3 regions of the Rhizobium sp. CFBP 8752 genome follow, and region 1 is predicted to be linked to each of the others. Evidence: predicted binding sites of a transcription regulator. Region 1 holds the regulator's gene; each other region holds the start of a gene.

What was found. Region 1 encodes LexA, which represses DNA repair genes until DNA is damaged. Its sites were predicted from a motif close to TGTTCNNNNTGTGTTCNG; they were not measured.
Region 2: ruvC (crossover junction endodeoxyribonuclease RuvC) is a predicted target of LexA. The motif match lies at 3,328-3,345, and genes of this name have one in related genera.
Region 3: dnaE (DNA polymerase III subunit alpha) is a predicted target of LexA. The motif match lies at 4,773-4,790, and genes of this name have one in related genera.

Annotation. Positions count from the first base shown of each region.
Region 1 is NZ_JACYUZ010000001.1:1,761,985-1,768,961, reverse strand. It holds gene gltA (citrate synthase) at 1-677, opposite strand, end outside; gene IFT59_RS08470 (ComEC/Rec2 family competence protein) at 971-3,520, shown strand; gene lexA (transcriptional repressor LexA) at 3,501-4,220, opposite strand; gene IFT59_RS08460 (VOC family protein) at 4,413-5,288, shown strand; gene kdsA (3-deoxy-8-phosphooctulonate synthase) at 5,293-6,138, shown strand; gene eno (phosphopyruvate hydratase) at 6,267-6,977, shown strand, end outside.
Region 2 is NZ_JACYUZ010000001.1:683,103-690,079, reverse strand. It holds gene IFT59_RS03220 (DUF2945 domain-containing protein) at 1-96, opposite strand, end outside; gene IFT59_RS03215 (NUDIX hydrolase) at 152-610, opposite strand; gene ruvB (Holliday junction branch migration DNA helicase RuvB) at 672-1,712, opposite strand; gene ruvA (Holliday junction branch migration protein RuvA) at 1,928-2,545, opposite strand; gene ruvC (crossover junction endodeoxyribonuclease RuvC) at 2,727-3,236, opposite strand; gene IFT59_RS03195 (methyl-accepting chemotaxis protein) at 3,455-4,306, shown strand; gene IFT59_RS03190 (LLM class flavin-dependent oxidoreductase) at 4,436-5,446, shown strand; gene IFT59_RS03185 (YebC/PmpR family DNA-binding transcriptional regulator) at 5,504-6,250, opposite strand; gene IFT59_RS03180 (pyridoxamine 5'-phosphate oxidase family protein) at 6,392-6,904, shown strand; gene IFT59_RS03175 (MBL fold metallo-hydrolase) at 6,938-6,977, opposite strand, start outside.
Region 3 is NZ_JACYUZ010000001.1:1,981,828-1,988,804, forward strand. It holds gene IFT59_RS09620 (L,D-transpeptidase family protein) at 1-992, shown strand, start outside; gene dnaE (DNA polymerase III subunit alpha) at 1,014-4,505, opposite strand; gene IFT59_RS09630 (ABC transporter ATP-binding protein) at 5,017-5,706, opposite strand; gene IFT59_RS09635 (lipoprotein-releasing ABC transporter permease subunit) at 5,713-6,977, opposite strand, start outside.

The sequences.
Region 1 (6,977 bases):
AGGATGAAGATGCGATCCATGGCGCGCGACAGGACCGGGTTGACCTTGTATTCTTCGCACGGCACGGCAAAGCACATGCGCAGGAAGTTGGAGGCGTAATCCAGGTCGTTCTGCGGATACACGAAGGGCTGGCCGATATGGTACTTGTACGCCATGGCGGCGAGCGTCGGCATCTTGGCGATCATGCGCAGCGACGCAACCATCCGCTGGTGCGGATCGGTGATGTCGGTGGAATCGTGATAGAAGGCCGAGAGAGCGCCCACGCAACCGCACATGACGGCCATAGGATGCGCATCGCGGCGGAAGCCGGTGAAGAAGCGGCTCATCTGCTCGTGGACCATGGTGTGCATGGTTACGCGATGATCGAAGTCCTTCTTCTGGGCAGCCGTCGGCAGTTCTCCATAGAGAAGCAGATAGCAGGTTTCCAGAAAGTCACCCTGTTCAGCAAGCTGCTCGATCGGGTAGCCGCGGTGCAGGAGAACACCCTTGTCGCCGTCGATATAGGTGATCTTGGATTCACAGGATGCAGTCGACGTGAAGCCGGGGTCGTAGGTGAAGGCACCGGTTTGCTTGTACAGGGCTGCGATATCGATAACATCCGGCCCAATGGTGCCCGATCGCACCGAGAGGTCGACTGTCTTATCACCAAGTACGAGATTTGCGCTTTGTTCCGTCATTCTGATCCTCCAACCTGTTGGCGGCATGGCGCCCAGAAAGCGCCATAAGAGTTAAGCGTCGCAAGTTAGCTATATGATCCTAAAGGTGATGCCAAGCGCTCCTGCGACATTTTGTGCAGCGCGAAAATAATTTAGGCAGGCCACGTTTAAAAGATGCCCAACCTCATGGTGTAAGAGGCCGTAACGTGAAGGAAAACCGCAGCTTGGCGAATGTGTTGACGAGGAGAATATAAACGCGCAGGTTGCGTTTACCAATCACCGTCTCTGCAGCGGAGCCGGCGGGATAAACCATCATGGCGAATGGCGGAGCGATTTTTGAGGCAGCCAGCAGCAAGCCGATGATGCTTGCTTCGACACCCCACGCAATCGCACTCTGGACGCCCGAATCGGCATCGCAGACAATGCCCGCGGAAGTCAGGAATGATGGTCGAAACGACCATCATTCCGAGGATGTTTTCCTGGGATACGTGGTCAGAGACCGGCCCGTTTCCAAATGGCTGTGCACGTCGTTGAGCGAGGAGCTTTCCCACGGTCATGTGTTCCTCTTCCTGCCTGTCTTGCTGGGCGCCGGCGCTGCGACCTGGTTCGCACTTCCTTGGACGCCATCGCCATTCATTCTCGCAACCATGCTTGCGATCTCGATGGTGACCGCAGGGCTGACACGGTATCGCGCGCATCCACTGTCTCGTGCCAACCTTGTACTCTGCCTGCTTCTCTCCGGTTCTGCGCTGGCAGCGCTCGAAACCTGGCGGTGTTCGACGGTCGTGCTCGATTCGCCCGTCACAACGACCATCAGCGGGATTGTCGAACGACGCGAAGCCGATGCACAGCGCCGCTGGCGCTATATCCTCAGGATCGAGCAGACATCTGAGCCCTCGCTTTCACGACCGCCACAGCGCGTCTCGGTTCTTGCCAGAAGCCAACACGAGCCTGCAGACATCGGAGAGCGCGTTTCCGGCCGTGCCCGTCTGTCGCCACCCTCTGGCCCGGCGCTTCCCGGATTGAACGATTTCGCCTTCTCCTCCTACTTCGATCAAATCGGGGCCGTTGGCTTCTTTTACGGCGCGCCTAGCGTACAACCGGCGATCGATGACCAACCCGGGTTATGGTCGGACATGCAGCGAGGGCTTTTTGCGCTTCGCAGCGCAATCGGCAATCGCATCCGCGATACGGTCAAGGGGGATGCGGGCGCTTTTGCTGCCGCAATCGTGACCGACGAGCGCCGTGCAATTTCCCGTGAGACGACCGAGGCGCTTCGTCTGTCCGGGCTGGCCCATATCGTCGCGATCTCAGGCCTCAACATGGCGCTGGCAGCCGGTATCTTCTTCGTCGGCGTCCGCTCCGTCCTGTCGCTGTTTCCAGGCTTTGCGCAGGCCTATCCGATCAAGAAGTTTGCCGCGTTCGGTGCGCTTGTCATGGCGACCGCCTATTACCTGATTTCCGGGTTCGGGGTTTCCGCCGAGCGAGCCTATATCATGATGGCGGTGATGCTGGTCGCCGTGCTCGTCGATCGACCCTCCATCAGCCTTCGCAACGTCGCCCTTTCGGCAATCATCATCCTCGCCATCTCGCCGTCGGAGATTCTGGGTCCGAGTTTCCAGATGTCGTTTGCGGCAACCGCGGCACTGGTGGCAGGGTTCGCCCTCTGGACGCGATATTTCGCGAAAGGAAAGGAGGAGACAAAAGGTAGCAACCGTTGGATAACGGGTATTGCGGCGACGTTGCATTTCATTGCCGGGATCGTGGTGACGTCGCTGATCGGCAGTACGTCGACGTCGATCTATTCGATCGAGCATTTCCACCATCTGACCACCTACGGCCTCGCGGCCAATCTCGCGGCCATGCCGATCATTTCCTTCGTGGTGATGCCGGCAGGTCTCGTGGCCATGCTGCTGATGCCGTTCGGGCTGGATGCTCCCGTTCTGTTCATCATGGGCGAGGGGCTGCGGATCGTCATTCGCATTGCCGAGATCGTCGCCGCATGGGGCGGCGATATTGCCATCGGCCGGCAGAACCCGCTTTTCCTGCCTCTGGCGACGGCAGGCTTTCTGCTTCTGACGCTGCTGCGCACGCCGCTGAGGTTGACAGGCGCGCTGTTCATGGCGGTGGCTTTGCTCTTTGCGGTCCGCTCAGGCTCGGCGCCGAGGCCTGATATCGTCATATCCGAAGACGGCGCGTCAGTGGGACTGATCCAGGATGACAAGATCACCCTCAATCGAACCCGACCGCCGGGATTTATCTACGATCAATGGCGGCGAGCGCTGGTGCTTGAGACCGGAGAACAACCGCTCGCCTTGCCGGTTCTTGCCTCTTCGGAACCAGCGCGAGGTGCCAGCCTTGCGAAAAGCGATGACAGACCACCTGGACCACATTCGCGACCGGATTTGACGCGCCGGGAAATCGAATATGTCAGGGGTTTTCTTCAAGCATTGAAGCCCGGACGATTCGCCTGTCTGCCGAAAATCCTGTGCGCGGCGCAGACTGCTCAGGACATCCGGATCGTCACCGTCGAAGACAACCGATACACCGGTCTTGCCTGCGATGTCGGTCGGATCATCGTCTCGCCCGGCGCACGCTTCGATACTTGCCGCTCCGGCGCCTTGCTTCTCAGCGGGCGGACGTTGCGCCGGACTGGCGCACTGGAAATCACCATTATTCCGAACGCGACAGCGCCAGACATCAAGATTACGGCGGCAATGCGAGACAGCGCACAGACCTCAAGCCGTCCGTGGACCGTCCACCGGTTCTATGACTGGCGAACGCGACAACTCGACTTTGGCATCCCGGAGGCTGTTGCTGCGCATCTCCGGGATGACACCGTTCTTAATGATAGCGGCGAATAAGGCCGACAAGCTTGCCCTGGACCTTCACCCGGTCGGGCGGGAAGATGCGGGTCTCGTAAGCCGGGTTTGCCGCTTCCAGTGCGATCGAGGCACCCTTGCGGCGAAACCGCTTCAGGGTCGCTTCTTCCTCATCGACCAGGGCAACGATGATATCGCCTGGACTTGCGGTGCTGGTATTCTTGATGATGACGGTATCGCCATCGAGGATGCCGGCATCGATCATCGAATCGCCCTTCACTTCGAGCGCGTAATGATCGCCGGAACCCAGCATCTCGATCGGAACGGCGATGTCATGGGTGTTGTTCTGGATCGCGGAGATCGGCACGCCGGCAGCGATTCGACCCATGACCGGAATGTTTGTCGAGAACGGATTGTCCGCCATGACCGGCGCCGGCTTCTGAGCGACGACCGGTTGCGTTTTGCCGAGGCTTCCCTCGATGACACTGGGAGAAAAACCCCGTCGCGGATGAAGGTTCGCCACATAGGCGTCAGGCAGCTTGATCACTTCGAGCGCGCGTGCTCTGTTCGGCAGACGGCGAATAAAGCCACGCTCCTCGAGCGCGGTGATCAGCCTATGGATGCCGGACTTCGATGCAAGGTCGAGAGCGTCCTTCATTTCGTCAAACGACGGCGGCACGCCTGATTCTTTCATCCGCTCGTGGATGAACAGAAGTAACTCCTGTTGCTTGCGTGTCAGCATGGACGGGACCCTCAGAATTGGAAACAAATGCAGAACGGACGCTATATGTTCTATCTGTGTTCCGCAAGCCCCAAATTTTTGCTCAAGAATAGTCTCATTTCAGCGTTCGATCACGTATTCAGTTCGTGCGCAGCACTTGCCGAGTTTCCCGCGATAGCCAATGTTCTGCGGAATAAGACTTTGGGGGTGTAAGTGGGTAACAAGTCAGTCGATCATTTGGTTCTGCCCGTTGCAGATCTGGCGTCAGCGCGGGGGAGGTTGACCGCTCTCGGCTTTACTGTGGCACCTGAAGGTGTTCACCCTTTCGGCACAGCCAATGCCTGCATATTCTTCGCGGATGGCTCGTACCTCGAGCCACTGGCCATTGTGAACCGTCGGCAAGCCTCGCTTGCGGCAAAACGAGGCAACGTGTTCACCGATCGCGACATCCGCTTTCGCGGCCAGCGGAAAAGGGAAGGTCTATCGGCGGTGGTCGTCGGGACGCAGGATGCAGCGGCCGATCATAGCCGTTTTGTGGACGGGTACATGTCTGCGGGCGAGATGCTTCAGTTCTCCCGCCCGATGCAGTTGCCCGATGGTGGGGAGAGCGAAGTCTCATTCCGTCTGGCGTTCGCGGCAGTCCCCGAGGTCGATGACATCTTGCTGTTTTCCTGCCAGCGCATGGCCGCATTACCGGCAGATCGCGGTGGTCTTGATGAGCACGCAAACGCCGTTACAGGCCTTCGAGAGATCGTCTTTTCTGCAGATGACCCGCTGGAGTTTCTGCCGCTTTTCGAAACCGTGTTCGAGACGCAACCCGAGCAAGGGAAAGACGGTCTGCGGATCGAAGCTGCCAATGCCGGCATCCGCATTCAATCCAACGACACGTTCAGCGACGAGTTCCGGTCTTCGATGAAGCCCTTGTTATCGTCGCGCCTCGCTGCGCGCGGGATCATCTTCAAGACCACCGATCTCGCCGTGACAGAGATCACCCTTGCTGCTAATGACGTCGCATTCATCCGCAGGGATGGCCGCGTGATCGTGTCGGCAGCCCCGGGGCAAGGTGTGGTTTTCGGTTTCGAGGAATAGTGAAATGACAGTCTCCGTCAATTCTGAAGTGTCCGTGGGCGAGGGGAGTTCGAAAGTCGTTTTCTCAAACACGGCAAAGCTCTCGCTGATTGCCGGTCCCTGCCAGATGGAAAGCCGTGATCATGCGTTCATGATCGCCGGCACGCTTGTCGAACTCTGCAAGAAACTCGGCATCGGCCTCGTCTACAAATCCTCCTTCGACAAGGCCAACCGCACGTCGATCTCCGGCAAGCGCGGCATCGGCTTGGACAACGCGATGGCGATCTTTGCCGATCTGAAGACGGAATTCGGCTTTCCCGTTCTGACCGACATTCACACTGAAGAGCAATGCGCTCTCGTGGCGGATACGATCGATATCCTGCAGATCCCCGCCTTCCTGTCGCGCCAGACGGACTTGCTCGTCGCGGCCGCAAAGACGGGTTGCGCGATCAACGTGAAGAAGGGCCAGTTCCTGGCGCCCTGGGACATGAAGAACGTCCAGGCGAAGTTCCTCGAAAGCGGCAATCCCAATGTGATGCTGTGCGAGCGCGGTGCCTCGTTCGGCTACAACACGCTTGTCTCCGACATGCGCTCGCTGCCGATCATGGCGGCTCTCGGAAGCCCCGTTATTTTTGACGCAACCCATTCCGTGCAGCAGCCCGGCGGCCAGGGCGGTTCTTCCGGCGGCCAGCGCGAATTTGTCGAAACGCTGGCGCGGGCAGCCGTCGCCGTCGGCGTTGCTGGCGTCTTTATCGAAACCCACGAAGACCCTGACAACGCACCGTCCGACGGTCCGAACATGGTCCACCTGAAGGACATGCCGCGCCTTCTGGAAAAGCTGCTGGCCTTCGACGCCATCGCAAAAGGCTGACGGCGTCGAAAAACCGCCGAATTGACTGGACTGTAATCCGCGTGTCATCGACGATCGCACAATGTCGATGACACGCCTGTTCGCTGAGCCTGCGAATTCAGGCTCGCACATTAACCGAGGAGAGACCCTTGACCGCCATTACCGACATCATCGCTCGCGAAATTCTGGACAGCCGTGGCAATCCGACCGTCGAGGTGGATGTTTATCTGGAAGACGGCTCGATGGGCCGCGCCGCCGTTCCGTCGGGAGCCTCCACGGGCGCGCATGAAGCCGTCGAACTTCGCGATGGCGGCAAGCGCTATGGTGGCAAGGGCGTCGAAAAGGCTGTCGAAGCCGTCAACACCGAGATCTTCGACGCGATCGGCGGCTTCGATGCCGAAAGCCAGATCCACATCGACAAGACCCTGATCGCGCTCGACGGCACCCCGAACAAGTCGCGCCTGGGTGCAAACGCCATTCTCGGCGTCTCGCTTGCCGTTGCCAAGGCCGCAGCCGAATCGTCCGGCCTGCCGCTCTATCGCTATATCGGCGGCGCCTCCGCCCATCTTCTGCCGGTCCCGATGATGAACATCATCAACGGCGGCGCTCACGCCGACAACCCGATCGATTTCCAGGAATTCATGATCATGCCTGTCGGCGCCGAGACGCTGAAGGATGCCGTGCGCATGGGTGCGGAAATCTTCCACGTCCTCAAGAAGGAACTGGCAGCGCAGGGGCACAACACCAATGTCGGCGACGAAGGCGGTTTCGCGCCGGGCCTGAAGAGCGCGCCGGAAGCCCTCGACTTCATCATGAAGTCGGTCGAAAAGGCCGGCTACCGGCCGGGCGATGACGTCCAC
Region 2 (6,977 bases), 1.1 Mb from region 1:
CTCGACATCCTTGGTGAACTTCTCGGCGACCTTACCTTCGGCCTTCGACTTTCCCCATTTCCATTCGACTTCGTTTCCGACGCTGATCTTCTGCATGGATCATCTCCTTCTACTCCTGAAAAAACTCAAGCGAGCAAAGGATGTTCCAACATCAGTCTTTCAGATCGAGATCGCCATCGCGCCAGACCACGTGTTTCGGGCTGATGGGCAGATCTTCGATCTCGTCCGCGATGAAATAGGGCGGGATATCCAGCGCCTTCAGCGAGTCCCTCGTCGCCTTCACCCACTTGAACTCGAGTTCGTGCGTGTCGACGATCCGATGGACGATATCGGTCGGATGAAACGGAAAGCTCTCCGGCAGCTCCATCAGGTAGTAGAAGCCGAGTTCGTGCCAGTCGCGGTCTTCGTAGTGGAAGAAGTTCTCGACCGCCCAGAGCAGCCGTCCGACCTTCACCTCGACCCCGAGTTCCTCGACCATCTCGCGTTTCAGGGTCTCCTCGGAGGTTTCGCCCACTTCCGCGCGTCCGCCGGGAAAGGTCCAGAACGTCTCATGCACGGCGCGGTGCACCAGCACATGGCCGTCGCGAAAACCAAGCCCCGCGATGCGCATCTGAAAAATGCGCTTCGGCTTGAACTTTATCCGGATGCGCAGATCCCGGGGTTCGTCGCTTTTACTCATCGTCGAAACTGATCCTGAACTGGGCCGCTTCCATATCCTTGGGCGGCTGCAGGCCGAGATGCTTCCAGGCGACTGCCGTCAGCACCCGTCCCCGCGGCGTGCGCTGGATAAAGCCCTGCTGGATCATGTAGGGCTCGATAATGTCCTCGATCGCGTCGCGCGGCTCGGAGAGCCCCGCCGCAATCGTCTCGATGCCCACGGGCCCGCCGCCGAAGTTGACGGCGATCATGTTGAGATACCGCTTGTCGAGCTGGTCGAAACCGGCGTGGTCGACATTGAGGCGGATCAGCGCCTCGTCGGCGATCTCCTTGGTCACGGCTTCCGCACGCGCCACTTCGGCGAAATCACGCACACGGCGCAACAGCCGTCCGGCGATACGCGGCGTGCCACGGGCGCGCCGTGCGATCTCGCGCGCGCCGCCATCGGTCATCGGCAGGTTCATCAGGCGCGCACCACGCCGGACGATGCCTTCCAGTTCCTCGACCGTGTAGAACGACAAGCGCACGGGAATGCCGAACCGGTCGCGCAGCGGCGTCGTCAAAAGCCCGATACGGGTCGTGGCAGCAACCAGCGTGAATTTCGACAGGTCGATCTTGACCGACCGGGCCGACGGCCCTTCGCCGATGATCAGATCGAGCTGGAAATCCTCCATCGCCGGATAGAGGATTTCCTCGACCGCCGGGTTGAGACGGTGGATTTCATCGATGAACAGCACGTCGCGGTCTTCGAGATTGGTCAGAAGCGCCGCAAGATCACCGGCCTTGGCAATGACAGGACCGGAGGTCGAGCGGAAATTCACGCCCAGTTCCTTGGCCATGATCTGCGCAAGCGTGGTCTTGCCGAGACCCGGCGGGCCGACGAACAGCACGTGATCCAGGGCCTCGCCCCGGTTCTTGGCGGCCTCGATGAAGATCTTGAGGTTGGCGCGAGCCTCTGCCTGCCCGGTAAACTCGTCGAGCGACTGCGGGCGCAGCGCCGTATCGAAATCTTCGCCCCGTTTTTCCGGCGAGATGAGGCGGTTTTCGTCGGTCATGCAAGAATTTCCATCTCGGGCGCGCAGGATGCGGCCTTTGTGTCTGATGTCATGGAGCAGTGGCACCGGCCATGTGGAGCAGCAACTCTCGCAACGTCGCGATCCTTGATCGCTATCGTGATCTGACCTTCAAGAGCCATGGTCGTGAACGCACCCAATCTGTTACTTCCCGTAATCGTCTGGCCCTATCGATATCCCAGTGCTTACCCCGGATATCACGACCTCGCCAGTTCCTTCAGACCCAGCCGGATCAGCTTGGCGCTGTCGGCATCCTCACCGGCTGCCTTCAAAGCTGCGGCGACGGCATTGGCCGCCTGGTCTCGGGAATAGCCAAGATTGGTGAGCGCCGAGACCGCATCGCTGACGGGCGCAGACGCCACGCCCTCGCCCAGTTCCTGCTTGAAGCCGATATTGGCGGATGCCTCGCCGGCAAAGGCGGGCGCCTTGTTCTTGAGTTCTGTGACAATGCGGACGGCGACCTTGGGGCCGACGCCGGGTGCCCGCGAAACTGCGGTCTTGTCCTGCAGCGCAATCGCATTGGCCAGTTCGCCCGGTGTCAGCGTTGAGAGCAAGGCCAGCGCCACCTTGGCGCCGACGCCCTGCACGCTCTGCAGGAGGTTGAACCACTCGCGCTCCAGTGCCGACAGGAAGCCGAACAGTTTCAGCTGGTCCTCGCGCACATAGGTCTCGATAAACAGCACTGCCGCTTCGCCCACATTGAGGCGGGCCAGCGTGCGGGCCGAACAGAAGGCTTCGTAGCAGACGCCGTGCACGTCAACGAGCGCGTAGTCCTCGCCGATCTCGTCGATAGTGCCTTTGAGCTTGCCGATCATGTCTTAGGTCCGCCGCTGAGGATGAAGGAGAATGGGTTCCGGAAATCATGATGCCGAGCATCGGGAAACAGGCACGATAGCGCGCTGCATCGCGCGTTAGAAGCCGATGCGAGCGTACGGCCTCTGCCGAAATACCTACTGAGGGCGTCAGAACAAGTCAAGAACAGAGGAGGCTGATGCGTCAGCCGGCCAAAGCTTGGCGCATGCGGTTTGCAACGCGGTTATGGGCGTGGCAGATGGCGATCGCCAGCGCGTCGGCGGCATCATTACCCTTGAACTCCGCCTTCGGCATCAGAATCTTCACCATCATGTGGATCTGCTGCTTCTCGCCGTGGCCAACGCCGATGACCGCTTTCTTGACAGCGTTTGGCGCATATTCCGAAACAGGCAACCCGGCACGCGCCGGCACCAGCATCACGACGCCACGCGCCTGACCAAGCTTCAGCGTCGCCACCGCATCCTTGTTGACGAACGTCTGCTCGACCGCCGCCTCGTCTGGCGTGTAGGTATGCACAACTTCGGCCAGACCATCGTGCAGCTGGCAGAGGCGCGAGGCGAGGTCGATGTCACCGTCGGACACGACCGTCCCCGATGCCACAAAGCGCAACGAGTTTCCCAGTGTCTCGATAACACCCCACCCTGTGCGGCGAAGCCCCGGATCGATGCCGATGATGCGAATCGGTTTTGTCATGGCAACTGTTGTGTCACGCCGGGAATCCTGCGCCAAGGCCGAAACGCGGAGTGACTCTGAAGGCCAACATGCGGACCGAAGCCGTCGGAAGCGTTCATATTTTGTTAACCATAACCGCATCGTTTTGGGCAGAAGTGGTGATCCAACCGCAACAACCTTTTCCTAATGGCGTTGGTTCGTCACAAAGGGTTTCTTAAGAATCACGAGGAGGCGCCCGAATGATACGGGACTATGATCGGAATGAGACCGAGCTGCGCGATCTTCGCAGAACCGCCGACATCCTGGACGGCGGTCTGCGCCGCTTTGCAAGCGGTGATATCCGCACCACACTTGATGAACCCATGCCCCTGCGTTTCGAGGGCATGCGCCGCGATTTCAATCGTGGACTCGCAACAATCGACCGGACCATCGGCACCGTCGTTTCGAGTGTCGAGACGATGCGGGCCGACACCGAAGCCATGGCCGCCATCCTGCGCAGCCAGGCTCAGGCCCGCCAGGATCAGGCAGACAGAATTACCCGCGCCAAGTCAAAGACCAGCGCGCATGAGAGAAGCGCCAAGCAGCGTCAGGCAATTACCCGTCATGTCGGCACGATCGCCCACAACACCAAGCTCGACATGCGCCGACCGCGCGAAGCGGTTGCTGCCGCGTTGAAGCTGATCGAGACTATGGAACTGTCGGCCGGCACGCCCAGTGCTACAGGCATGAGCGCAATCCGCGCCAAGACCGAAGAGATCGAGCGCGAACTGCGTGCGATCGGCCTTTACGTCGATGCATTGGCCCAGAATGTCGAGGAACTGACCGAATCCGCCGATGCTCAGGCGGCCGAGGCCGAGGCTATCCGTGGCGAACTCGACGAAATGGCCAAGGCAAAGGATGCCCAGGCCCCCGAAATCCTGACCACGCCGCTTGTTCTCGACAGCCTGAACCGCAGCATCGGCGAGATCGATCGCGCTGCCGCACGCTACTCCGACGTGACCATTTTGCCGGCGCCGCCAGTCTTTCCGCCTGAAGGATCGCCCCCGTCGTCGGGAGGTCGCAAGCCCTTCCTGCGCCTGATCAAGACCTGAGGCAGCGACCTCACTGTCGGACCTCCACCGACCCCGCCTAGCGACTTTCATCGCCGGCGGGGTCGTATTTGCAAGACCGGCTGCCTAGATAGGGAGAACACGTTTTCCTATCCATTTCAGGATATGCCGATGATCCCGTTTTCCATTCTCGACCTTTCGCTGATCGGCGAAGGGTATTCCGTCAGCCAGGCTCTCGACCAGTCCCGCAGGCTTGCGATCAAGGCCGAACAGCATGGCTATAACCGTCTCTGGCTTGCCGAACACCATGGCATGCCGGGCATTGCCAGCGCTGCTACGGCGCTCGTCATCGCCCATGTCGGGGCCGCGACCAAGACCATCCGGGTTGGCTCCGGTGGCATCATGCTGCCGAACCACTCTCCCCTCGTGATCGCCGAACAGTTCGGCACGCTGGAAGCGCTGCTCCCCGGCCGCGTCGATCTCGGCCTCGGCCGTGCGCCCGGAACCGACATGCGAACGGCAAATGCGCTGAGACGCAATCTCGATGCCGGCGCGGAGAACTTCCCGCAGGATATCGTCGAGCTCAAGCATCTGCTCGGAACGCCCGTCCCGAACCAGGCAATCCTTGCCGTGCCGGGAACCGAGGCGAATGTGCCGATCTGGCTGCTCGGCTCCTCGACCTACAGCGCCCACGTGGCGGCCGCTTTGGGTCTCCCCTACGCGTTTGCCTCGCACTTTGCGCCAGATATGCTGCTCGACGCGATCGCCATCTACCGCGATCGCTTCCAGCCCTCGGCGGATCTCGACAAACCGTATGTGATGGCCGGTGTCATGGGTGTGGCAGCAGATACGGATGAGGAAGCAAACAGGCTCTTCACCTCGTCGCAGCAGCAGTTTGTCAACCTGCGCAAGAACGTCCGCGGCCTTTTCCCGAAACCGCTCGATACGATGGACGGATTCTGGACGCCGATGGAGAAGATGAATGTGGAGCACACGTTGCGCTACGCAGCGGTCGGCTCGCCGCGAACCATCGAACGCAAGCTTGGTGAGTTCCTGGCCGAAACCCAGGCCGACGAGCTCATCATCTCGATGCCGATCCACGATATCGACAAGCGTCTCCGCTCGGTGGAATTGTTTTCGCAGCTGTCGCTGATGGATAGCCAGCTGCAGCGAGCCGCGTAAACGAATACGGGCCGGTCTCAACGACCGGCCCGCTTCATTTCAGGACTAGAGAGGCGATCAGGCCGACAACTTGGCCATGACCTCATCCGAGACTTCGAAGTTCGAATAGACGTTCTGCACGTCGTCGTCGTCTTCGAGATTGCCGATCAGCTTCATCAGCGACAGCGCGCGTTCCTCGTCGACTTCGATCGTGTTCTGCGGCTTCCAGATCGACTTGACGGTCTCGGCACCACCGAGCGTGGCGTCGAGCGCCTTGGAGACTTCACCGAGCGCCTCAAACCCGCAGATGATCGTGTGGCCTTCCTCGTCGGAAATCACATCGTCGGCACCCGCTTCGATCGCAGCTTCCATGACCGTATCCGCATCGCCGACCGACGCCTTGTAGGTGATCTCGCCGACATGGTCGAAGGAGAAGGACACCGAACCGGTTTCGCCAAGAGCGCCGCCGGCCTTGGTAAAGATCGAGCGGACGTTGGAGGCGGTACGATTGCGGTTATCGGTCAGCGCTTCGACGATCACGGCTGTGCCGCCGGGACCGTAGCCCTCGTAACGCACCGCGTCATAGTTCTCAGCATCGGCGCCCGACGCCTTCTTGATGGCGCGGTCGATATTGTCCTTCGGCATCGACTGCGCTTTGGCGTTTTGAACGGCAAGGCGCAGCGCCGCGTTCATATCCGGGTCGGGTAGACCGGATTTTGCCGCAACGGTGATTTCGCGTGCAAGCTTGGAGAACATCTTGGAACGGATACCGTCCTGCTTGCCCTTGCGGTGCATGATGTTCTTGAACTGTGAATGGCCAGCCATGGCACCCCTGTCTGCATCATTATCTGGAATTGTGCCGCCTTATAGTTTCGAAGCGGAGGCCGTTCAAGAGCCTTTCGGATGAGGAACAAACCCCGCCCCGCCTCCGTTCTTCAACCGCACGACAAAGAAGGAGAATTATAGATGGCGAGCCTTACCGAAGCACGCGAAGCCCCCGAACGTCAGATGTGGGACGAAATCAACGGAATCCATGCGGGCATGCTCGGCATCGAAGGTGCGCACATCCACTTCCAGCCGATGGCGCCGAATGTCGATTCCGAGACCAACACGATCTGGTTCTATACCAGGACCGATACGGATCTGGTGAAGGCGCTCGGCACAGCCTCCCGCGCCCACTTCAACGTGGTCGGCAAGGATCACGATTACCACGCCTGCCTCTCGGGCACCCTGGAAGTCCGCAAGGACGAGGCGAAGATCGATGAATACTGGAGCGCCGTGACGGCTGCCTGGTACGAACACGGTAAGTCCGATCCGCATCTGACCATGCTGGCCTTCCGCGTCGACGACGCCGAAATCTGGGCGTCGACCGACAGCACGCTCAAGTTCGGCTGGGAAATCGCCAAGGCGAACCTCAACGACGAGAAGATGCCGGAAGTCGGCGTCAACAAGCGCCTGACCTTCACGCGTCACGCCTGATCAAACGAAAGACAGGGGCTTAAACAGCCCCTGTCACAGCCCTCGCGGCACCATGATCGTCGGCTTCTTCGGC
Region 3 (6,977 bases), 220 kb from region 1:
TTTACGGCCTGACCGAGCGTGGTGCGCATGTGATCGTGACCGATGCGGACGTGGTGCCGCAGCGCATCGAGGACGTCGTGCTGTTTTCGCCGCGCAAGCCTTTGCCTGCCGGCGCGCTGATGACCGATGTCGATCTTCGCACCGCATCGATCAAGGCCTCGCCGAAGAAGCCGGTGGAAGTGGCGATGAATGTCGCGCCGGCCAATCCGAACCGCGCCACGGATGCTCTTCCGACGCAGCCTGATGATCTCGAGGAAGCGCAGACGCACGCGCTGCGCATCCTGATCACGCGGCGTACCGACCGCGAGACGCTGATGGACGTCCAGAAGTTGCTGGAAGAAATGGGCTTTGAGACCGGCGGCTCCGACGGCTATGTCGGACCGCTGACCCGCAGCGCCGTTGCCGGCTTCAAGCGCTGGAAAGGCCTGAAGCAGACGGGCCCGATGATAAGCGGCGAGTTCATCGACGCGCTCTACGCCTCTGCCGGCCAGCCGAAGCCACCCGCCGGCCAGATCATGGTGCGGCAGAATTTCGAACCGCTGTTTGAGGCCCCTGTCGGCATCAAGGCGCCGGAAGTGGCCCTCGGCACGCATCTCTTCACTGTCGACAAGATCGATCGCTCGATCGAATCAGCCGATTGGCACGCGGTGACGTTGCCGAACGTGCTGTCCGATGCGACGATGAAGCGGCTGGGGATCACCGTGGCGGCCGATGCGAAACTGCCGGGTGCCGCAAAAGCCGCACTCGACCGGATCGAGATTTCGCAGGACGTTCGCGACCGGATCGAGACGCTGATGGCGGATGGGACGTCGGTCACGATCAACGACGAATCGCTTGGACCGGAGACCGGCAAGGGCACCGATTTCGTCACGCTGACCAAGTCGTCGAAAAGCGAGATGGTGGCAGTTCAGGATATTGGCTCAACGCCTGCCGCCGAGCCGCGCGCCAAGCGCAGTGTCATCCGTTACCAAGGCGGCGTCGGCCTCTACTGAGGCCAACGCCACCGCGGTCGGTTAGACCAGTTCCACATCCAGCACACCGGGCGCCGCCTTCAGAGCGGCGGCGATTTCCGGCGAGATACGATACCGTTCCGTCAGTTCCACCTCGATCTCGCGCTTGCCATCATCCTTGATGACGATAAACGAGACGAGGCCATCGCCGCGGGCATTAAGATGCCGGGCGACCGTCTTCAGCGGCCCTGAGTCGCGCACGAAGACCCGCAGCGCCTTCTGCATGCGGACCGACTGTTCCTCCAACGACTGCACCGTCTGGATCCGCAGGCCAATGCCTTCCGGACGCTCGTCGGCCTGAACGGTGATGACAAGCGATTTTCCGGGCTCAAGCAGATCGCGGTACTGAGCAAGCGCTTCGGAAAACAGCACCGCCTCGAACTGACCGGTGGAATCGGAAAACATGACGATGCCCATCTTGTTGCCGGTGCGCGTCTTGCGTTCCTGCCGACCGGTGACGGTCCCGGCAAGACGGCCGGCGGTGGCGCCTGCCCTCACCGCCGTCGAGAAGTCGGCGAAGGTCTGGACGCGCATCTTGTCGAGCACCGCACCGTAGGTATCGAGCGGATGGGCCGACAGGTAGAAGCCGAGCACCTGATACTCGCGCATCAGCATTTCCGACGGCATCCACGGATTGAAGGTTGGAAGCACGAGTTTTTCCGGACCGCTGGCCGCGCCCGAGCCGAAGAAATCGGACTGGCCGGAGACCTTCTCCTCCTGGGCGCGCTGGGCATAGCCGATGACGCGGTCCATGCCGGCGCTGAGTTGGGCGCGGTCGAAGCCGAAGCAATCGAAGGCACCCGCAGCATTCAGGCTTTCAAAGACGCGGCGGTTGATCTGCTTCGGGTCGATGCGCAGGCAGAAATCCTCGATCGACGCAAAGGGTGTGTCACCGCGAACCTCGACGATGTGATCGACGGCGTTTTCGCCGACGCCCTTGATGGCAGCGAGCGCGTAATAGATGCGGTTGTCGCCCGTCTCGAAGCGGCGGAACGAGGTCTGTACCGATGGCGGAATGACCTTGATGCCGAGCCGTCCCGCGTCTTCGCGGAAATCGTTCAGCTTTTCGGTGTTCGCCATATCGTAGGTCATCGACGCGGCGAGGAACTCGACCGGGTAATGCGCCTTCATATAGGCCGTCTGGTAGGAGACGATGGCGTAGGCGGCGGCGTGAGATTTGTTGAAGCCGTAGTTGGCGAACTTCGCCAGCAGTTCGAAGATGTTCTTCGCCTGCGGCTTCGACACACCGTTCTTGATGGCGCCACTGACAAAGCGCTCGCTCTGCTGGTCCATCTCGGCCTTGATCTTCTTGCCCATGGCGCGGCGCAGAAGGTCGGCTTCGCCGAGCGAATAGCCCGACAGGACCTGGGCGATCTGCATCACCTGTTCCTGATAGACGATGACGCCCTGGGTTTCCTTGAGCAGATAATCGATCGACGGATGGACCGATTCGATTTCTTCCTCGCCGTGCTTGCGGGCATTGTAGGTCGGGATGTTTTCCATCGGACCCGGGCGATAAAGCGCCACCAGCGCAATAATGTCCTCGATACAGTCCGGCTTCATGCCGATCAGCGCCTTGCGCATGCCGGCGCTTTCCACCTGGAACACGCCGACGGTCTCGCCGCGTGACAGCATCTGGTAGGTCAGTTCGTCATCGAGCGGGATCTTGGCGAGATCCACAACGATATCGCGCTTCTTGCAGAATTCGACCGCGGTTTTCAGAACCGTCAGCGTCTTCAGTCCGAGAAAGTCGAACTTGACCAGACCGGCCTGCTCGACCCATTTCATGTTGAACTGGGTGACCGGCATGTCGGAGCGCGGGTCGCGGTACATCGGCACCAGCTTCGACAGCGGGCGGTCACCGATGACGATACCGGCGGCGTGGGTCGAGGCGTGGCGGTAGAGACCTTCGATCTTCTGGGCGATATCGAGAAGACGGCCAACGACCGGCTCCTTGTCGACCTCTTCCTGAAACTTCGGCTCTTCCTCGATCGCCTTTGCCAAGGTGGTCGGATTGGCCGGGTTGTTGGGCACCAGTTTGCAGATGCGATCGACCTGGCCATAGGGCATTTCGAGAACGCGGCCGACGTCGCGCAGTGCTGCGCGGGCCTGCAGCGAACCGAAGGTGATGATCTGCGCCACCTGCTCGCGGCCATATTTGCGCTGCACGTAGCGGATCACTTCTTCGCGGCGATCCTGGCAGAAGTCGATGTCGAAGTCGGGCATCGAGACGCGGTCGGGATTGAGGAAGCGTTCGAACAGCAAAGAGAAGCGCAGCGGATCGACGTCGGTGATCGTCAGCGCATAGGCAACCAGCGAGCCTGCACCGGAACCGCGGCCCGGACCGACCGGGATGTTCTGCAGCTTTGCCCATTTGATGAAGTCGGCAACGATCAGGAAGTAGCCCGGAAACTTCATCTTCTCGATGACGCCGAGCTCGAAATCGAGCCGTTCGCGATAATCCTGCTCGGTGAAGCCCGCGGTGATACCGAGTTCGGCCATCCGGTTCTCGAGGCCTTCGACCGACTGACGGCGCAGCTCCGCCGTTTCGGCCCGCTCCGCTTCTGCCGGATCATCGGTGGCGCCGGTGAAGCGCGGCAGGATCGGGCTGCGGGTCTTCAGGATGAACGAGCAGCGCTTGGCGATCTCGACCGTGTTTTCGAGCGCTTCCGGCAGATCGGCGAACAGCTTTGCCATTTCGGCACGGCTCTTCAGGTAATGGTCGGGCGTCAAACGGAAACGGGTATCGTCGGATACGATCGCATTGTGCGCGACGGCCATCAGGGCATCATGAGCGTCGTAATCGGACTTGCCCGGGAAGAAGGCCTCATTGGTCGCGACCAGCGGCACATCCTGGTCGTAGGCAAGATCGATCATCCGCTGCTCATGACGGCGGTCGTAAGTGCCGTGACGCTGCAGTTCAATATACAGACGATCGCCAAAGGCCTGCTTCAATGACAGGAGGCGCGCCTTTGCGAGTACGGTGTTGCCATCCTTCATTGCCATGTCGACAGGGCCACCGGCAGCACCTGTCAGCGCGATCAGTCCTTCGGTGCCGCCATCTTCGAGCCAGGCGCGGCAGATATGCGTTGCCGCCTGCCCTTCTCCATCGAGATAGGCACGGCTGACGAGATCCACCAGCCGCTCGTATCCCTTGGCATTGGCGGCAAGCACAACGATTGCCGGCAGCTTCGCCAAATGGCCGTTGCGGCGCTCGTCTGGCTGATCCTCCATGTCAATCGACAGCTGGCAACCTATGATCGGCTGAATGCCATCACCGATGGATTTTTGGGCGAATTCCAGCGCGACGAAGAGATTGTTGGTATCGGTGACGGCGATCGCGGGCTGATTGTCCGCGATGGCCTTGGAGAGGATTTTCTTGAGCGGCAGCGCACCTTCCAGAAGCGAATAGGCGGAATGGACGCGCAGATGCACGAACTGTGGCGTCGCTCCCAAATCCTCCGATTCCGATTGTAAAGTCGCTGCGTCCGCCATCTGATACCCATTCCTTGAATCGGGTCATTGTCCGGCGCGAAGGCTTCAAAGTCGAGTCAAGAATGGTCTTCTCAACCTCTTTCCGCTTGCGCCCGCCGGCTGGGCGAGCACGGACCGGCTCACATCACCAGCATGATCATCGACAAGCTGGCAACGAAAGTTGCAATGGAGGCGAATGCGGCAATATCACGAAGAAGGTCAGTCATCGTCGTCTCACGTGTTCGTTTATGTTGGCACTTTGTTCTCTTTTCGTGCCAACGTCAATAGTAGAACAAAACGGGAATAGAAGTTTCTGACCGATGGTTAATTCTGCTTGCTGGCTGGAGGTAACCAGCGCTCCATAGGCCCATGCCGTTGCCGGCCAACGCAAGCGGTCGGCAGCCAAACGCCAGCCATCGCTGCGGATCGCTGACGTGACGTCATTCCATGGCAGCAGTGTCCATCGCACGCCCCTTCGAGGTGATGATGGACACTATCGGATCAGGGGCAGCTTTGGAAATCAGTGCGTTCGCTAGAACTCGACGACTTTGCCGCCTTCAATCGTGACGCGACGATCCATGCGGGCAGCGAGATCATGATTGTGGGTGGCAATCAGGGCAGCAAGCCCTGACTGGCGCACCAGCGCCTCAAGCGCTTCGAACACGTAGGATGCCGTCTTCGGGTCGAGATTGCCGGTGGGTTCGTCGGCCAGCAAAAGGCGGGGCGCGTTGGCCACCGCACGGGCAATCGCCACGCGCTGCTGTTCACCACCAGACAGTTCCGACGGGCGGTGTTCGCCGCGATGACCGATTCGCATGTAATCGAGAAGCTGGCCCGCGCGTTCGCGCGCTTCCCCCTTCGAAAGGCCGCCAATCAGCTGCGGCATCATGATGTTCTCGATCGCCGTGAATTCCGGCAGGAGATGGTGAAACTGGTAGACGAAGCCGATGTCGGAGCGACGGATCGAGGTGCGCTCTTCATCCGACAAACCGTTGCAGGCCCGACCGCCGATCGTCACATCGCCAGCGTCCGGATGTTCAAGCAGGCCTGCCAGATGCAAGAGCGTCGATTTGCCGGTACCGGACGGGGCGACGAGCGCCACGATCTCGCCGCTCACGAGCGAGAAGTCTGCCCCGTTGAGGATCGACAGGCTCGTCTCCCCCTGGCCGTAGTGACGTTCGACGCCTGAGAGATTGAGGACGGTTTTACGCGGGACAGCCATGGAGACCTATTCGTATCGGAGGGCCTGGACAGGATCGAGCTTCGAGGCTCTCCATGCCGGGAAAATGGTGGCGAAGAAGGACAGGACCAGCGCCATGATGACGACCGAGAAGGTCTCGCCAAAACTCATTTCGGCCGGAAGCTGGCTGAGGAAATAGAGCTCCGGATCAAACAGGATGGTGCCCGAGACCCAGGAGAAGAACTGTCGGATCGATTCGATGTTGAGGCAGACGATAACGCCGAGCGCGACGCCGGCAAACGTGCCAACGATGCCGATAGCAGCACCCGTCATGAAGAAGATCCGCATGATGGCGCCGGAACTCGCGCCCATCGTGCGCAGGATTGCGATATCGGAGCCCTTGTCCTTCACCAGCATGATCAGGCCCGAGATGATGTTGAGTGCCGCGACCAGCACGATCAGGGTCAGGATCATGAACATCACGTTGCGTTCAACCTGAAGCGCCGAGAAGAACGTCTGGTTGCGTTGGCGCCAGTCGGTAATGAAAATCTGGCGACCGGCAGCCTGCTCCACCAGCGGACGCATGTCCTCGACATTGTCGGGGTGATCGATGAACAGTTCGATCGACTGCACCAGCCCTTCGGCATTGAAATAGAGCTGCGATTCCTCAAGCGGCATGTAGATGATCGTCGCGTCGTATTCCGACATGCCGATCTCGAAAACGCCGGACACGGGATAGGATTTAACGCGCGGATTGACACCCATCGGTGTCACGTCGCCTTCGGGCGAAATCAGCGTGATCTGGTCGCCGGCCGAAATGCCGAGCTGCGAGGCAAGCCTGGAGCCGACAAGAACGCCCTGCCCCGACGCGAAGCCGACGATATCGCCCTGCTTGATATTACCAGCAACTTCCGTGACCTTCTCAAGGTCTTCCGGCCGTACGCCGCGCACAAGAGCGCCGGAACCGGCGCCACCCTTGCCGGATGCCAGCGTCTGCCCCTCGACAAGCGGCAGGGCCATCTTGACGCCGGGAACGGCAGCGAATTTCTTGGTCAGTTCGGCGTAATCGGTGAACGGCTGGTCGATCGGCTGGATCACCATGTGGCCGTTGATGCCGAGAATGCGGGAAATGAGCTCGGTGCGAAAGCCGTTCATGACCGCCATCACGATGATCAGTGTCGCGACGCCAAGCATGATGCCGACGAAAGAGAAGCCCGCGATGACCGAGATGAAGGCTTCCTTGCGGCGCGAGCGCAGGTAGCGCCAGGCGACCATTCGCTCGAACGACGAGAAAGCGCCAGCCCGCGGAGACT